Regions from separate parts of the Neobacillus sp. BP17 genome, predicted to be linked through region 2. Evidence: riboswitches for the same ligand, from Rfam matches in the RefSeq annotation. Region 2 holds a riboswitch; each other region holds the start of a gene.
The links. A riboswitch is a leader RNA that binds a small molecule or an ion and turns the genes downstream of it on or off. The one in region 2 is predicted to bind cyclic di-GMP.

Region 1: linked by a shared signal. The riboswitch ahead of AC4QJR_RS26425 (DUF3789 domain-containing protein) and the one ahead of AC4QJR_RS23060 (anti-repressor SinI family protein) in region 2 are both predicted to bind cyclic di-GMP.
Region 3: linked by a shared signal. The riboswitch ahead of AC4QJR_RS12175 (hypothetical protein) and the one ahead of AC4QJR_RS23060 (anti-repressor SinI family protein) in region 2 are both predicted to bind cyclic di-GMP.

What each region holds. Positions count from the first base shown of each region.
Region 1 covers NZ_CM184198.1:5,413,469-5,419,263, forward strand. The annotation lists gene AC4QJR_RS26410 (ribitol-5-phosphate dehydrogenase) at 1-736, opposite strand, end outside; gene AC4QJR_RS26415 (IspD/TarI family cytidylyltransferase) at 729-1,448, opposite strand; partial or broken gene AC4QJR_RS26420 (LCP family glycopolymer transferase) at 2,060-2,318, shown strand; gene AC4QJR_RS26425 (DUF3789 domain-containing protein) at 2,821-2,931, opposite strand; cyclic di-GMP riboswitch class I at 2,980-3,064, opposite strand; gene AC4QJR_RS26430 (ROK family protein) at 3,916-4,803, opposite strand; gene AC4QJR_RS26435 (zinc-dependent alcohol dehydrogenase family protein) at 4,831-5,795, opposite strand, start outside.
Region 2 covers NZ_CM184198.1:4,714,410-4,720,204, reverse strand. The annotation lists gene AC4QJR_RS23070 (DUF421 domain-containing protein) at 1-65, opposite strand, end outside; gene AC4QJR_RS23065 (VanZ family protein) at 102-581, opposite strand; cyclic di-GMP riboswitch class I at 1,131-1,214, shown strand; gene AC4QJR_RS23060 (anti-repressor SinI family protein) at 1,243-1,392, shown strand; gene AC4QJR_RS23055 (lactonase family protein) at 1,492-2,553, opposite strand; gene mgrA (L-glyceraldehyde 3-phosphate reductase) at 2,709-3,701, shown strand; gene AC4QJR_RS23045 (alpha-mannosidase) at 3,923-5,795, shown strand, end outside.
Region 3 covers NZ_CM184198.1:2,519,801-2,525,595, reverse strand. The annotation lists gene AC4QJR_RS12200 (MFS transporter) at 1-332, opposite strand, end outside; gene AC4QJR_RS12195 (LysE family translocator) at 620-1,252, shown strand; gene AC4QJR_RS12190 (cell wall hydrolase) at 1,312-1,752, opposite strand; gene AC4QJR_RS12185 (hypothetical protein) at 1,987-2,190, shown strand; gene AC4QJR_RS12180 (alpha/beta fold hydrolase) at 2,384-3,235, opposite strand; cyclic di-GMP riboswitch class I at 3,427-3,510, shown strand; gene AC4QJR_RS12175 (hypothetical protein) at 3,539-3,931, shown strand; gene AC4QJR_RS12170 (zinc-dependent alcohol dehydrogenase family protein) at 4,449-5,444, opposite strand; gene AC4QJR_RS12165 (macrolide family glycosyltransferase) at 5,513-5,795, opposite strand, start outside.

The sequences.
Region 1 (5,795 bases), 700 kb from region 2:
GGTCAATAATTTGGTTAATCGCATATTGACTTCCTTTTCCGCCCACACATTCAAAAGCATGGTCGAACTTTACATCTTTAGGAATTTCATTAATATTATAAACTTCATCCGCAAATGAAAAGTTATCTAATTTAAATTGTGTTTTCCCTACGACGATTACTTTACAGTCTTTATATTTCTTTTTCAAAATTAAAGCAGTAATATAACCCAAATTCCCGTCGCCCCATACACCAAAGGATTGACGACGGCCATGAGCCTTTGCTTCAAATCTTGTCATTGCATGCATCGCAATCGTGATGAGCTCTGTGAAAGCAGCTACATGTACATTAATATGCTCAGGTAAAACTACGAATCTATCTCTCTTTAAAAATACGTAATCCTGCATAAAACCGTCAAAACCACTTGAACGAAACTTACTAGAACGGAGATAGTTTTCTGCAACGAATTCATCCGTTTCAACTGGTGTATTCGGCACCATAACTACTCTAGTTCCAGGTTTATACTCTCCTTTAGGATCATAGACAATATCACCGATTCCTTCATGAATCAATGCCATCGGCAATTTTACTGCCAAAGCATCTTTTCCGCGAGATCCTGTATAATAGCGTTGGTCTGCAGCACAAATAGATAAATGTGTAGGTCGTACAACTACACGATCAGATTTATTGACAGTGCGATCCTTATAGGTGATTTCAAATTTACGAGCAGAAACTAATCTATAAACTTGATTAATCATTACTAGCGATCCCTTCACGTAAAATAGCATTAGCAACCTTTAAATCATATGGAGTTGTTACCTTAATATTAAAAACTTCACCTTTAACAATTTTAACCTTCTCACCATATATCGAGCATATCTTACATGCGTCTGTCAGTATTTCCTTTTGTTCATTCGTTAATTGCTTGTAATAGTTAACAAGCGTATTAATATGAAAACTTTGAGGTGTCTGGCCTTGGTACATAATATCCCTCTTTGGAATATTAGAAATTGTATCACCATCTTCTGATTCAATGATGGTATCAATTGCTTCTATAACAGTATCAACAGCTTTATATTTCTTTACCTGCTCAATATTTTCTTTAATAATTCTATGTGACAGAAAAGGGCGCACAGAGTCATGTGTCACAATATAATCATCTTCAAACACACCAAAGGTACTCTCAATATAACGAATCCCATTCATAATCGACTCGTTTCTATCGCGACCACCTTCAACTACAATCAAACGTTCATTTCCACCGATAAATTTGCTTATAATATCTTGTGAGTAATTAATCCATTCTCTTGGTGTAACTACAATAATTTTTTCAAAATCAGGATTTAAAATAAACTTTTCAAGTGTATGAATTAAAATTGGCTTATTATTTAAGGTGAGAAATTGCTTAGGCATGTTGACGTTCCCCATCCGTGTTCCCTTTCCACCAGCAAGTATTTCAGCGTATATCATAATATCCCATCCCTTATTAATATATTTTCTCTTTTTATTTTCTCATTTATTTTATATAAAATGTATTTGTCAATTTATGTTAAGTGCATAGTACTTTTATCACATTACATGGCAACTGTATTATTAAACTATATTTCCACTCTCTTTTCTAGTGCTTTTATGAATTTGGAAATAATTTGGTAAAAAATACAGAAAGATTTATTTAAATAAGAAAGTCAATAATATTAAGATTGTTGTCGATAAATGTTGAATTTGTAAAGTTTATTTAAATATTATACCAGAATTTATACATTTTATCTGAAGAATAATATTTATAGTTCATACGTGTAAAAAATATTAATTATTTTATATATATCATTCGTGTTTTGGAAAGTCTTGAGGGAATTTTATTACCCTTATAGGCTGATACTTTTTGTTACACCAACTTTCTATTATTGGTATACCTTTAGTCATGATTTTGGATAATAATAAAAGGTATGCTTAAATCTATGGTATTAATGGAGTTACCATTGGGATGCTGCTGAGGAAACTGATTTTATGCGGTATAGAAAAAGTACTCAATATTTTCTTAATGACGATTTGAGTAGACTCCTCCCTCCACAAGATGATTCTTCCTCGATATTCCAATCGATTATTACATGAAAGTGAATATGGAAGGTTTTCAGGATATTGTAAATGGCTGTGGGTGGAGTTACTGTGCAGAATGATTTAGACTTTACCGAAGCGGGCTTCCACTTTAAAAAGGGAGAGCTAAATCTAAATGGCAAAAAGGCTTTAGCCTTCTCTCGAATGAGGCATGAAGATCCTCGAGGTGACTTTGGTCGTCAAACACGACAACGTCAAATTATTCAAGGGGTCATTAAAGAAGGAAATCAATTTTAAGGCACATAAAGCCCCTTTCAAAATCAATGGTTAAAACTGTTCAAAAATATTTAACTCATCAATGGATAATACTTCTTCATGGTTATCATCTTCTAAAAATTAGCACTCATCTAACAATTATTTCCAACTAAAATTTGAACTAATAGAAATTGATAAGTCATTACCAAAAAGTCACATAGTTTTTGAAGCATTCACTAATTTCTCCTCTGTCCTATTTCCCCTTATTTTTAACCCTTTATATTAAATCCATAGTATCCGAAATTCGGGTAATCTTCCATTCCACACAGGAAGTTTATACCACAGTAAAACAAGTAATGGCGATGTATAAGCAAAGACAGCAGCAAGCAAACACTTAATTGCTACTCTCTTGCAATATATAGTCTCTAAACCCCGTTCTCCCCTTCCGTTTTGTTTAATTATATGTAATTAACTTATTATGAAAAATAAAAACAACCCCAAAAGTTGAGGTTGTTTAGAAAACGCTTTCAAATTATCGTTGTGATTCAAGTAGTTGGTCTCCTCTTTTAGCTGCAACCATAAGACTCATTACTGTAAGCATAGAGAACGATCCAACAAATAAGCCTGCAATAAAGATAACCATAGTATAACCTCCCAGAGTATATTCATAATCCGTCGTAAGGTGATCATATTCGGCAGCTGGCTGGCATAGTTTTAGAACCTTAGCCCCTTTAGTTTTGCGCCTCCACTTTTCAATGGATTTGCCCTTTCGTACGAACTATGTGCTTTCATTGATAATATACTAATTGTTTCTAGTAATAAATAGAGCAATTAACCTATTTATATGTTAATAATCTGGCAATTGCAAACTCTTTCATTATTGATTCTGTTCGACAATGCCATGAATTTTGTAACTATTCATCGAACGATTTAATGATACCCGTTCATCCATACGTGGTTAAATAGTGATAAGCAACCTGTTTCGGAAGTGGAGTGATCACATGGCAGAGAAAGAAGATGGGAGAAATTTCGGCAGGGGCTGCCTTTGGGGGATTCTTTTATCCATTCCTTTATGGGTAATCGTCTATTTTATCCTACGTAAGATCTTTCACTGAGGAGAGGCATTCTCCTTCTAATTGAAAAATAGTAAATAATAGATTGAGCCCTCCACCTTGGAATGAAAAATTTAATCAGTAGATTTGTCGAAAATATTTTGTATATTATTTGCATATTTCTACTTTATTCCCATCCTTAATTGGTTATCATATAAAAAAAGAAACTGAAAGCGTTTACAAATATACTAAAAAACTGAACCGTGCATTACCTGATTTATCTACAACTAACAATAGGAGTGGATTTCATGGACAAGCAAGGGAATCTTTTATTAGGATTATTGTGGGGGACGTCTTTAAGTGTTCCATTATGGTTTGCGTTTTTCGGTTGGATTAAATTAGTTATTCAAATGATTCATTAATAATGTAGATATCAATATAATAAAGTAAATATAATGTACTAGATTCCAAATCAAGACTCCCGCCTTATGATAGATTTTCAAAAATCTATCACAAAACGGGAGAATTTAGAATGCAAAAAATATTTCATCTTAGGTATGAGGAACGATGATCAGTTACGATATTTTTTCCTGATACGCTGTTACACCAAGTGCAATCGCCCCGGTTAGCCCGGCTTGATCCCCTAGATGTGGCAGGACAATGTATTGGTCGATTTCTCCCTTTGTTAAGGCTGAAACGGGAACGTATCCATTTAATAGCTCCAGCACCCGCTCACGAACAAGCGGCAGTAGTTGTTCTTGTTTTGAAACTCCTCCGCCAACGATGATTTTCTTAGGGGACAGGATTAAGATATAATTCATTAATGCCTGTGCTAAATAATAGGCTTCTAGCTCCCATACCTCCATTTGCTCTGTGAGCAGCTTCCCTTCTTGATTCCATCTTTTTTCAATTGCTGGTCCAGCTGCCATTCCTTCTAGACAATCTCCATGGTACGGGCATACACCCTCAAACTGATCATCAGGATGACGCCTTACAAGGATATGCCCCATTTCCGGATGAGTGATTCCCAGAAGAAGCTTTCCGCCGATCACCGCTCCTACACCAATCCCCGTTCCAACCGTCATGTAGACACAGCTATCCAAGCCTTGCGCCGCGCCCCAGGTATTTTCCGCCAAGGCTGCAGCTGTCACATCGGTATGAAACCCAACAGGCACATCGAAATGCTTCTTAATTTCACCGGTTATGTTGTAATTTTTCCACGGAAGCTTCGGTGTCTCGGTAATGAACCCAAAGGTTGGGCTATCTCGATCGACATCGATCGGGCCAAATGAACCAATTCCAATGGCGTCCACTTTTTTCTCCTGAAAAAATTCAATCACTTTCGGCATCGTCTCTTCCGGCACCGTTGTTGGTATGGTTACCTGTTCAAGTATTTCTCCTTTTTCAGTTCCAATCCCACAAACAAACTTCGTTCCACCTGCTTCAATTCCACCAACTAGCATGGCATTCACTTACCTTTCCCTTTCAAACTAATGATGAACAATAATCCCCTTCATGACGTTCATGTTCGGATAATCATTCATGACCGTTGGCAGCTCATCAAGGCCAAATCTGTGGCTTAGCAGCGGTTTAATGAGGATCTTGCCCTGCTGTACGAGTGAGATTGCTTGATCATGTGTATGCGGGTTAATAAAAGACCCTTTAATCGTCAACTCTTTGGAAAAAATATCAAAAGGGCTCACTTCGATTTTCGTTTCAGGGGCAGAGACACCAAATAACAAGACCATCCCGCCTTTTTTCGCCATTTGCACCGCCTGCGTCATACTCTCTTTTCTTCCCACACATTCTATCACAATATCAAACCTGCCAGCCCCACACGCCTCAAGATCCGCAGGCGTAACAGTTTCAGCTGCACCCATTTGTAGTGCTAAGGAATGTTTTGACACATCTGGCTCACTGACAACGATTGGCGACCCGCCGTACATCTTCGCCATTTGCAGCATCATTAAGCCAATATACCCTCCTCCAATCACTAACACCGAAGCGCCAGGCCATATATGGATTTGCTGAAAACCATGCAGTACACACCCAAGCGGCTCAATCATCGCCCCTTCTTCATACGTCAATTCTGCAGGAAGGATATAGCAATTGGCAGCTGGAACGGTACAATATTCGCCCATTCCGCCATCACGGGTCACGCCGACAGCTTGCAAATGGTTACACAGGTGTAGACGGCCGCCGCGGCAATACTCGCACTCGCCGCAATACATATTCGGATCTATCGAAACGCGGTCCCCCACCTGGAGTGTGCGAACCTTGGCGCCTACCTGAACCACTTCCCCGGCTAATTCATGCCCAAGTATAATCGGATATTGTACCTCAGCAGAACCCGGCTGTCCGTGATAAATATGCTGGTCCGTTCCGCAAATGCCACAGGCCTTTACCTTGACAACCACTTCCTGATCCAATGGAACCGGAATAGACAATTCTTTGA
Region 2 (5,795 bases):
CCAATTACAGCTCTTAAGATCCACTCCATGAAATTAAGAGTTTCCTGAGCTTGCAAAAAATCCATTGAAGGCAAATAGTCACTCCCTTACCAATAATCGTCCTACTTATTATTATCTCGATTTAGCATTTTTAATATAAAAAATACCGATACAATACCGAATGAGTCAATAACTAAATCGTAAAACCGTCCATCTCTACCAAAAAACAATTGCAGGAATTCTGTAAAAAACGCAAAAATAATGGATATGCCAATAGAATATTTGTGACTTCTTATTAGATTGAAGAGAAGAAAATCCATGATCGCAAAACCAACAAAATGTCCTAATTTAATTTTAATAAATTCAGGATGAATCAAAGTTAAATCATTAAAATAAAAAAAAGACAAAAAATCAGGATTTGAAACCCACTTTAATCCAAAAGAATGTAAATATATTAGTCGCTCTATACTCTCAGTCCAGGTATTTACCAACAAAAATAGGCCCCATAAAATAATCAATAGGACTTTTATGAAAAGAAATCGTTTCTGTGTCTTTCTTTTCTTATCGATTCTACAGCTACCTTGTATCGGTTGATGATCCAAAATACTTGCTCCTAACTAACTATTATTTCTTAATCTACATTTTACCATTGTTCCTTTTAAAGAACAAACGGGGATATTCACATTAAAATAATCCAATAATGTACCACTTTCGTATTATAGGTGAATGAAATTTCTCTGGGTAAAATTAACTCCTCTCCGTTTACAAAATTCTACAATTTCTTTATAATGAACAAGGGGGGTTCTTTTTTAGGAACTAATAATTAGAAAAGAAGGGGAATCATGATATATCCACTAATAAAAGAAAGAGACAAGATTCACATTGTGAAGGATTCCAATCATTGTGCATGCGGTATAGTCTTTAACAAGGATCGGATTATTAATAGGAAGACCCTTAAAAAAATTAAATTTATTGAAATAGGTCAGGTAACATGTGAGAAATGTGTTTTAAAACTTCTAAACTACGATTAATTGGTTTATATAAATTTTGTCGAAATTCTGTCGATATTTTTGGAAATATTTTCATTTAGTTTCCATCAAGACTATAGTACTATTAGTTTATTCTATAATAATTTAATACTTTAATACTATGAATGACAAAGGCAAACCTTTCGAAAGATTGGGACGCAAAGCTACAGGTCTAAGGTTTTTAACTAGGATGGCTGAGTTACCTAAAATAGTAATCATTTTAGGAGGGTTAATTTTGTCTGCATTAACCGTTGAACAAGATATTGATACAGAATGGTTAGATCTTATTAATGAAGCTAAAAAGATAGGACTCTCTATTGATGAAATTAGGGATTTCCTAAATCGCTCCCTTGGATTAAAGACTATTGAACCGGAATATAATTAATAAGAGGGGTAATTGAGTGTTTAATTTTCGCAATATTCAATTGATTTAAAAAACAGCTTAACAAATTAATGAGCAATTTGTTAAGCTGTTTTTTTAATTTTAATAATTTAAAAACTTCACACAAACCGGATACGGAACCTCGATATCAGCCTGAATCAATGCAAGTTTTCCTGTGTTTTCATCTCGTGAAAACAAGACAAGGTTACTGGACTCTTGGTTCGACGCCACAATGAATTTCTCTGTTGGGTCGAACATAAAATCTCTCGGCCAATCACCTTCAGTGGAGGTGCGATCAACAAAGCTAAGTTCTCCCGTTTCTTGGTCTACACGGAAAACAGCAATACTGTTATGGCCACGATTACCCGCGTAAACAAACTGTCCATCAGATGAAATATGAATGGCGCTGCCTTGATTATTCTCGTTGAAATCTTCAGGAAGCGTAGAAATATATTGTTTTTCTGTAAAATGACCATTTTCCGAATGATAGGATAAAACAATCACTTCCGAACTAAACTCTGTCATGATATATGCATATTTTTGGTTTGGATGGAAAACTAAATGTCTTGGTCCGCTTCCAGCTTTTAATGGGAGAAAGTGCGCTTTTGAAAGTGTCCCATCACTGTTGACTGCATAAGTAATTAAAGCATCAATACCCAATTCAACCACTGCTAGATAATTCTCATCAGGGGTGATGCCGGCATAATGGGTATGCGGTTTCTCTTGTCTTGGGTCTGGACCAGAACCTTCATGTTTTATAATCGATGCGGCTGGTTGAATCGTGCCATCTTCCTGGTTAATTAAATAAGATTCTACCGATCCTTTATGATAATTGGCACTGAATGCATAACGGTTGTTACTGTCAACACTCACATGACAAGGTGATGAGCCCTGAAGTAACTGACGATTGAGCTCGGTTAATCCGCCTTCCCTGTTTATGGAATAAGCAACTACTCCTCCATTTTCTCCTTCTTTAACCACAGAATAGAGGTATCGATTGTCCTTACTGATCGTGACATAAGTTGGATTCTCTAACTGTGCAGCTGCAACTTGAATATCTTCGATTCTTTTCTTGTCCGAATTTAGTTTAAACGTGTAGATTCCTTCGCTGCCGCCCTTGGTGTATGTTCCTATATAACCGATAAATGTTTGGTTGTTTGTCATTTTTTTGGCTCCTCGAAAAATGTAGTCTGTTTATTTTATCAGAAATTTTATTTATTACTCAAATATAGAACCCGAATTGACTGAAAATTAATTTGATATGGTATAGTTTGGGTGTTAGTTTTATCAAAAAGTGAATAGAAATGAGGGAACCCCACATGGTTTACCAAGCTGCAGAAAATCGTTATGAATCAATGAAGTATAATCGGAGTGGCCGTTCAGGGTTATTACTACCGGCCGTTTCACTTGGACTTTGGCACAACTTTGGCGGTGTGGATACATATGAAAATGGACAGGCAATGCTGAAAAGAGCGTTTGATTTAGGCATTACCCACTTTGATTTGGCCAACAATTATGGTCCGCCGCCAGGTTCGGCTGAAGAAATGTTTGGTAGAATCTTAAAAACAGACTTTGCTCCATACCGTGATGAAATGATCATATCTTCAAAAGCGGGCTATACGATGTGGCCGGGTCCATACGGGGATTGGGGCTCAAGAAAATACTTGATATCTAGTCTAGATCAAAGTCTAAAACGAATGGGACTTGATTATGTTGATATTTTTTATTCCCACCGTCCAGATCCCAATACACCACTTGAGGAAACCATAGGGGCATTAGATTCTATTGTTCGTCAAGGCAAGGCGTTATATGTTGGAATCTCTAATTATAGTGCTGAACAAGCGTCAGAAGCTATCAAAATCTTAAATCAGTTAGGAACACCTTTGTTAATCCATCAGCCAAAGTATTCGATGTTTAACCGCTGGATAGAGGATGGCTTACAGGATGTGCTTCAGGAAAACGGGGTAGGTTCAATCGCTTTTAGTCCGTTAGCGCAAGGTTTATTAACAAATAAATACCTAAAAGGGATTCCAGCCGATTCTCGTGCAGCAAGCTCTACAGGGTTCTTACGTGAGGAGCATGTAACTTCAGAAGTATTGAATCGTGTTCAAAAATTAAACGAAATTGCAACAGAGCGGGGTCAGAGTCTTTCACAAATGGCGCTTGCTTGGGTTTTACGCGGAGAAAAAGTTACTTCTGTCTTAATAGGTGCAAGCAGAGTGAGTCAAATTGAGGAAAACGTTGCTGCATTAAATAACCTTGATTTTTCAGAGGAAGAATTAATAAGAATAGAGGATATTCTAACTAACTAAGAAGATGGATGGGCTATTGCTCATCCTTTTTTTAGGTGATAAAACTCACTTGCTTAGTTTATTGAATACACAAACTAATGTTAAGATGCTATAATAATTCCAATCGTAAATAATATTTATGAAAGCGGTGTCTTTACGATTACTAGAGGCAGTTAAAACTGAAAAGAAAAGTAATCTAACTAAGATTATCAATCAATCAATCAATCAGGAGGAAAATCTACATGAAGAATATGTTTATGATTGGAAATGCACACCTTGACCCGGTTTGGCTTTGGCGCTGGCAGGAAGGCTTTCAAGAAGTGAAAGCAACTTTTCGGTCTGCATTAGATCGTTTAAAAGAATATGAGAATTTTATATTCACGTCCAGTTCTGCGGCTTATTATGAATGGATTGAAAAGAACGATTCGAAGATGTTTGAGGAAATCAAGGAAAGAATACAAGAAGGCAGATGGGTTATTTGTGGGGGGTGGTGGATTCAGCCCGATTGCAATATTCCAAGTGGCGAATCATTTGTCCGCCAAGGATTGATTGGTCAAAATTATTTTAAAGAAAAGTTCGGCGTGACAGCAAAGGTTGGCTACAATGTTGACAGCTTTGGTCATAATGGAATGCTGCCGCAAATATTAAAGAAATCCGGGATGGATTCCTATGTATTTATGAGACCCGGCCCTGAGGAAAAAGGACTTCCAAGCCGTTTGTTTTTGTGGGAATCTAAGGACGGTTCCCGAGTAAAAGCCTTTCGGATTCCTTTTGAATATTGTACCTTTGACCATCTTGAAAACCACATTATGCATTGTAAGAACGAGCTTAAACATTCGTTTAATCAATTAATGTGTTTTTATGGTGTAGGCAATCATGGGGGGGGACCAACCAAAGAAAACATAGAAATTATTGAAAAATTAAATGGAACGATGGATGATACCAATCTTATCTTTAGTTCACCCAATGACTTTTTCGAACATGTGGAAAGCCTTAAGGACACACTGCCTGTTGTTCATGATGATCTGCTCCACCATGCCGTTGGTTGTTATTCAGTTCATTCGGAAGTGAAGAAGCTAAACCGTTATTCTGAAAATCTCACATTAATGGCAGAAAAATTCTCTTCGATTGCGAATTGGACAACGGGGCAAGTCTACCCTCCAGACATAAACCAGGCATGGAAAGGGATTTTATTTAATCAGTTTCATGATATTTTAGCGGGAACAAGCATTGAATCTGCTTATGATGATGCAAGAGATTTGTATGGGGAGTCCATCAGTATCTCCTCAAGAAATATGAATTACGCTCTACAATCCTTAAGTTGGAATATTAATATTGAAGAAGAAAAAGGAATGAAGCCAATGGTTATCTTCAATCCGCATTCTTGGCCAGTAAGGGTGAATGTTGAAATTGAAGATGGGTTATTTGTTAACTATCTGCTCCCAGAAGAGTTCATTATCGAAGATGTAAACGGGAATGAAATACCATACCAAATCGTTGATCCAATCGCAAAGATTCCAAATCGAAAAAGAGTTGTATTCTTGGCAGAACTGCCTCCATTAGGATATAGCACATATAAACTTCGTGCACTTAAGCCAGCTAAAGAGTTTGAAACTGTAAAAGTTAGCGATAATGAAATGGAAAACGATCGTTTCAGGCTGGTTATTGATCAAGAATCTGGCGGGATTCGCAGCTTATTTGACAAAGTTAAGCAAATTGAAGTATTTAAGAATGACGCAGCTATTCCCGTTGTCTTAAATGACACTTTTGATACATGGGGACATGGGACGTTACGCTTTGATGAAATATCAGGTGTATTCAAGCCGGTAAGAATTAAGAAGCTTGAAGAAGGACCAGTAAGAGGGGTTATCCGGGTAACATCAAAGTTCCAATCTTCAACAATTGTTCAAGATTTTATTATGTATAAGCAATCCAATAAGATAGAAGTCAAAGTGAAAGTAAACTGGCAAGAAAGCTATCAAACTTTAAAAATCAAGTTTCCTGTAAGCTTTAATCAGCGGAATACTACCTATGAAATTCCTTTTGGGCATACTAGTCGTGAGTCGGATGGGAACGAAAAACCAATGCAAAACTGGGTTGATGTAACAGGTACAA
Region 3 (5,795 bases), 2.2 Mb from region 2:
AGCGCAATCAATCCAATTATGAAGAAGATTAGATAATAATTAGATGCTGTAATACCAGCGATCATCAAACCCAAAATAACAAGCAGAATGGTCTTTCCAATTTGTGACCAAGCCATTAACCATTTTAAATTCACTTTTCCCACTAAAAGAGGAGTTAACATGCTGGAAACAAACATAGATGAAGTAATCGTAAATGGAACGAATGATGATACTGTTGCAGAATCTGTTAAGTTGAATATCACACTAATAACACTGACGATATATAGGACATCGCCCATATTTGCAAGCGAATGACCCAACAGTAACAGAGTAAAATTTTTATTCAATTTCATTCTACATCCCCCCGATATTTCAAAATTAGTATTGTTTACGGGAGACCTTAGATTGGACTGTTCATTTTATGCCTAACTCCTTTCAAAATCGGATAAACCTGGGGGATGTAGATTTATCTCAAAATTTTTTCTAAAAAATGATTATATAAATTTTAGCAAATTTAAAACATTCAAAACAGGTGCGAAGCTAAACAATCTCAAAAAGATTAATCTTCTATTAATCTCTCGCTTTTTATATAATGAATTACATATTCAAACCTTATCAAAATCAGGAAGGAGATACTACAATGGAAAACTTTTATATGTTTGTTCTTATGTGTATTTTTTTTATCATTTTACCCGGTCCCGATACTGCAATCACTACAAAAAATACGGTCACCGCTGGGAAATCTGGGGGTCTTAAAACACTTTTTGGTATTTGTTGTGCCCTTCTTATCCATACGTCTGCTGCTGTATTAGGACTTTCCGCCATCATTGTGAAATCAGCATTAATATTTTCTGTCTTTAAATATGTGGGGGCTGTTTACTTAATTTATCTGGGTGTTAAGACATTATGGTCTTTAAAGAACAAGGAAGTAGCAGCAAGTGCTGAGATGAATACAAAAAGCAAGTTTGCTAGTACATCTTGTTTTAAACAAGGGTTCCTTACAAATCTCTTAAATCCCAAAATTGCAATTCTTTTTTTAACCTTTTTCCCTCAATTTGTTGACCCTGGAAGCAATACTTTTTTACCGTTTGTTATCATGGGTACCACTTATACTGTATTGACCATCCTTTGGTCAGTACTTTATGTCCATTTAATTCATCAGATTAGTACTTTTATGAAAAAACCTAAAACACAAAATATTATTGAAGGACTCACGGGAACCATACTGATAGGCTTTGGGATTAGACTATTTCTTGAAAAGGCTCATCATTAAAAGTTTTATTTTTTAGGTAAATTTCTAAATACTCAAAAAAGCTTACTCGTCGAGTAAGCTTAGCCTCTATAAACACTATCACATGTTCCAGGTTTTGGTTCATAAAAACAATGTTCTTTAAATTGTCCAGATTGAGGTTGACCATACCATGTTGGAGGGCAGGGAGCATGTGGATTAAAATACCAAAGTGCATATTTCGCCGGGTGGTCTCTCCAATAATCCAAATTTTGTTTTGCTAATCTTCTTTCAGCAGTTCTTGATCGTTGATAAAATACATTCCCTTTTTGAACTGCCTCAAAGGAGTAATTTCCACCTTGTACTTGATAAATTACATTCGGAACTGACCTTAGTCCTTTAAAGTCTAAACAATTGGCTACAAGGCGGTTCACAATAACATTACCAACATATAACATTCCTTGTTTTCCTTCACCCTCAGCCTCTGCTCTCATCATCCTTGCCATTAAGTCAACATCTGAACTTCGATAATTTACTCGTGGCATTATTCCACCCCCAAAATATAGTATGAAAAAAAACCTGTATCTATGTCATTAAGGAGGTCGGTATTTTTGGTGAAACCAACCTTACTATTAGGTTGTTACTTTAATGGTTTTATTGACTTTTAACTTGAAAGGATAAAAGGAAATTTGTAATGAGATGGTAAAATAGGTATAAAGATTGTAAAAAGAAGAAACGAAGCAGTTTAGCTTTAATTTGATTTATAAGGGGGATTAATAATGAAAAGGATTTGCATTCAATGTCAAACTGAAATGATAAACGATTGTAAAATAAATGTGGAATATGACTTATCTGGAATTACGATTAAACAAAAGCGTAAAGGATTATTCAAAAGTGCTTCTGCAAAGACTAAAGCATCTGTATGTCCAAATTGCGGTTTTGTAGCTCTTTATATTGAAGAGTACGAAAAATTTAATAAATAATTAGGGAGTTATTTGATAATTTAAGATTTAAGCTAAAAAAATGTTAATGTATATAAAACCATCTATAGAAAAAAAGCCGAGCATCCCAATTCAAAATAAAATGCTCGGCTTTTTAGATTGAAAATACTTAAACTAAACCTTGCCTAGCCACATCCTAGGTATCCATCCCTAATTCAATAGATTAACTTTCAATTTACCGAAGAAAATTCTCAATAAGGCTAATTTGCTCTTCCGTATTTAAAGCTGGGGCATGACCAAGTTTTGGAATCGTTACCATTTGACAGTTTGGTTTTTGCTTCATTTTTTCCGCAACATCAAGAGGAAGAACGTCGGAAATTTCTCCTCGAATGAGTAATATTTTTGATTGAATTGCTTCCCAGTAGTTCCATAAGTTTAGATCTTCTGTGTGCTGAAATTGCAAAGCAATGTTTGGATCATAATCAGGACTCATTCCACCCTCATCGCTTCTTCTACATGAGTATTGGGTAAAATCATTCCACTCCTCTTCATTCGAAAGACCAAATGTGGTATAAATGGTTTGATAATACTTCTTTAATTCACTAAAGGTTTTAAATTGCGGTGGATTCCCTACATAGCTAATAATTCGTTTAATGCCTTCAATATCCTGAACAGCATTTTCAGAAGCACCTGCTCCAATGTCATTTAAAACTAAATGTGAAATCCGGTTCTGATGATTAAGCGTTCCAGCAATACGCATTCCAATGGCTCCACCCATTGAGGTCCCAACCCATCGGACCCGTTCGATTCCTAAATGGTCCAATAATTGAATCGCCAGGTTACTGTAGTTTTCAAAACAATAGTCCTTTTCGGGGGAAGAACTCCATTGGCTCAATCCCCGCCCAATTGTATCCGGACAAAGGATATAGTAGTTTTGGGATAGATGGCGGGCTAAAGTATCAAAGTCTCGCCCATTTCGAGTTAAACCGTGCCAACAAACCACAGCTGGTTTCTGTGGATCTCCCCATTCTGTAAAATGAACTTCCATTCCATTAATCATTTCAAACCTAGATCTAGGAGAAGACATACAACCACCACCATTCATTTTTAATATTCCGACAATTAAATATTCGATTTACTGGCAAGAATCCCTTCTTCCACCTACTCACAATATATTTGAAATGGGAATTGATTTCTAATTTTTTCATAAAACGTCGGTATTTGTAGAACTTTATTTTGTAATTTTTGAAAAAATTGTAATATAATTTACATATCGTTTATAGATAAAGGCAAACTTTTCGAAAGATTGGGACGCAAAGCTACGGGTCTAAGGTTTTAAACTATGATGGCTGGGCTGCCTAAAATAGGACTTATTTTAGGAGGCTAGATTATGAAAAAAATCAATTTGGAATATGCAATACTAGATCAAGACTGGGGAGTTCAAGAACTTGACGATTGTATTCGCCTTCTTATTGATGTGAAATTAAATTGGGATAAAATGGACTTAGAGCCTGAGGTGAAGAATGCCTTTCCTTACTTTCATTTAATTGTTGATCTTTATCCAAACGGATATATTAACTATGAAATGTATCATCATTTTAGTAATTTAAAATTTAAAAGATTTTCGTTTTATAGTTGCTGTGGACAAAAAGAAGGAATGGTTTGTTCGTTCTTTAATCAATATGCAGCGGAAGTTTTTTGCGAAGTTCTGAAAAAAGAGGAGAAGATTAAACACTTCTTTACTTGGCATCTCTCTAATAACAAAAAGAGTGTTAACCAGTAATATTACAATGGCCTTGAATGGAACTTTTTTTGATTCTTAATATGATGGATGTTGTTAGAAGAGCTGCCAAAATTGGCAGCTCTGATTTTTCCGTTATAGCATCCTTTTTCCTTCAACGACCTTTTAAAGTGAGCCTCATTAGACTAATTTAAACTAGTAGAAATTTAAAATAGAATTGACTGTTTAAACCCTTCAACCATATTTAAATAAAATAAAATTTTTATGAAGTTCCCTTTCATATATTGAAATCCTGACAGCTAAGTCTTCCGTTCTTAAAACAAAATCTTTTACTCCAATAAATTCAGATTCAGCAATCAAATAGAATTGTGTTCCCTTTTTTAAACCTTTAAAGTTATTCTTTAACTTATATACCTTCATTATTTTAACTAGTTTCTCCCATAATCTTTATTAACACAGACATTTACACTATTTTATTGCTTTTTTGAGTCTGCTATCAACAAAAATCCAGTAATGCTCTTCAATTAGAATCAAATCTTATTCTAGAAAAAAAACAATTTTACCATTTATTTATCAATACAATCTTTCCAATTGCTTTATTAGATTCCAAAAAAGTATGTGCTTCATTTACTTGATCAAAATCAAAAACCGTTTCATCTACTAAAGGCTGAAGTTTCCCTTCCTCTACAAGATTCGATACTTTTCGTAATATGTTCCCATATTCCTGCCTTTTTTCCTTATTCATAATTTTTAAAATCATAAAGGTAATATGTAATGATAGTGCCTTAGCATGCAGAGGTGACAAATCATGCGTTGAGCGTGCTGCGATGGATAATACGGTTCCGTAAGTGGCAGCAGCTTGGAAAGATCGATCTAGGTTTTCGCCACCGACTGTATCGAACACAACGTCAAACCCTTTTCCATCTGTATGTTCTATTACATACTCCTCCACTGACTGTTCTCGATAATTAATGGCCACATCTGCACCTAAACGCTGTCCAATGTTTAATTTTTCCTCAGATGAAGCTGTAGTATATACTTTTGCTCCAGCTACCTTTGCTAGTTGAATGGCGACATGACCTACCCCGCCTGTAGCTCCATGAATAAGGACCGTTTGGCCGTTTTGAATATTCGCACGATTATAAAGTGACTCCCATGCTGTAATCGTTACGAGAGGAAGCGCCGCTGCTTGTGCCATCGTTAAATTTCTTGGTTTAATAGCTAGAAGCTGCACATCCGCAAGCATATACTCAGTTAGGGCACCGTCTGTTCCTTTCACACCACCTGCGCAACCAAAGACTTCATCACCAATCTTGAACTCTGATACTCCGTCTCCAACCTCTACAACTACTCCAGCTACATCGCCGTGTAATATCGCTGGAAATTCTGGTGCAATTGCAGATACCACTCCAGACCGAACTTTTGTATCAATTGGATTTACACTTGTTGCTTTTACATGAATAACAACATGCCCAGGAATTGCCTCAGGCTTATGAACCTTAGCCATCTCAAAAACAGATGGATCACCAAATTTTTTAATCACTTGTGCTTTCATTTGATATCACTCCTCTCCTATCATTTTACATTAAGTATTTAATGTAGCTAAAATAATGTGAACTTTATTTATATAACGTATTTTCTTTTAAAAGCAAAAATCTCATCAACCGCTTGGTGATATCCACCTGATTTTTGAATCGATTCCCTTATAGTTGAAGCAGCTTCATGGAAAGATGGTTCATTTAACACATGATCTGCGGCATCACGAAGTTGATTTGCAGTCAAGCCTTGCACTGGTAATGTAGTACCAGCTCCGAGATTGGCCACCTGCCCGGCAATAATCGGCTGATCCGCGCTTTGAGGGATTACAATAAGCGGAACTCCGTAGTAGAAACCCTCATTGGTACTA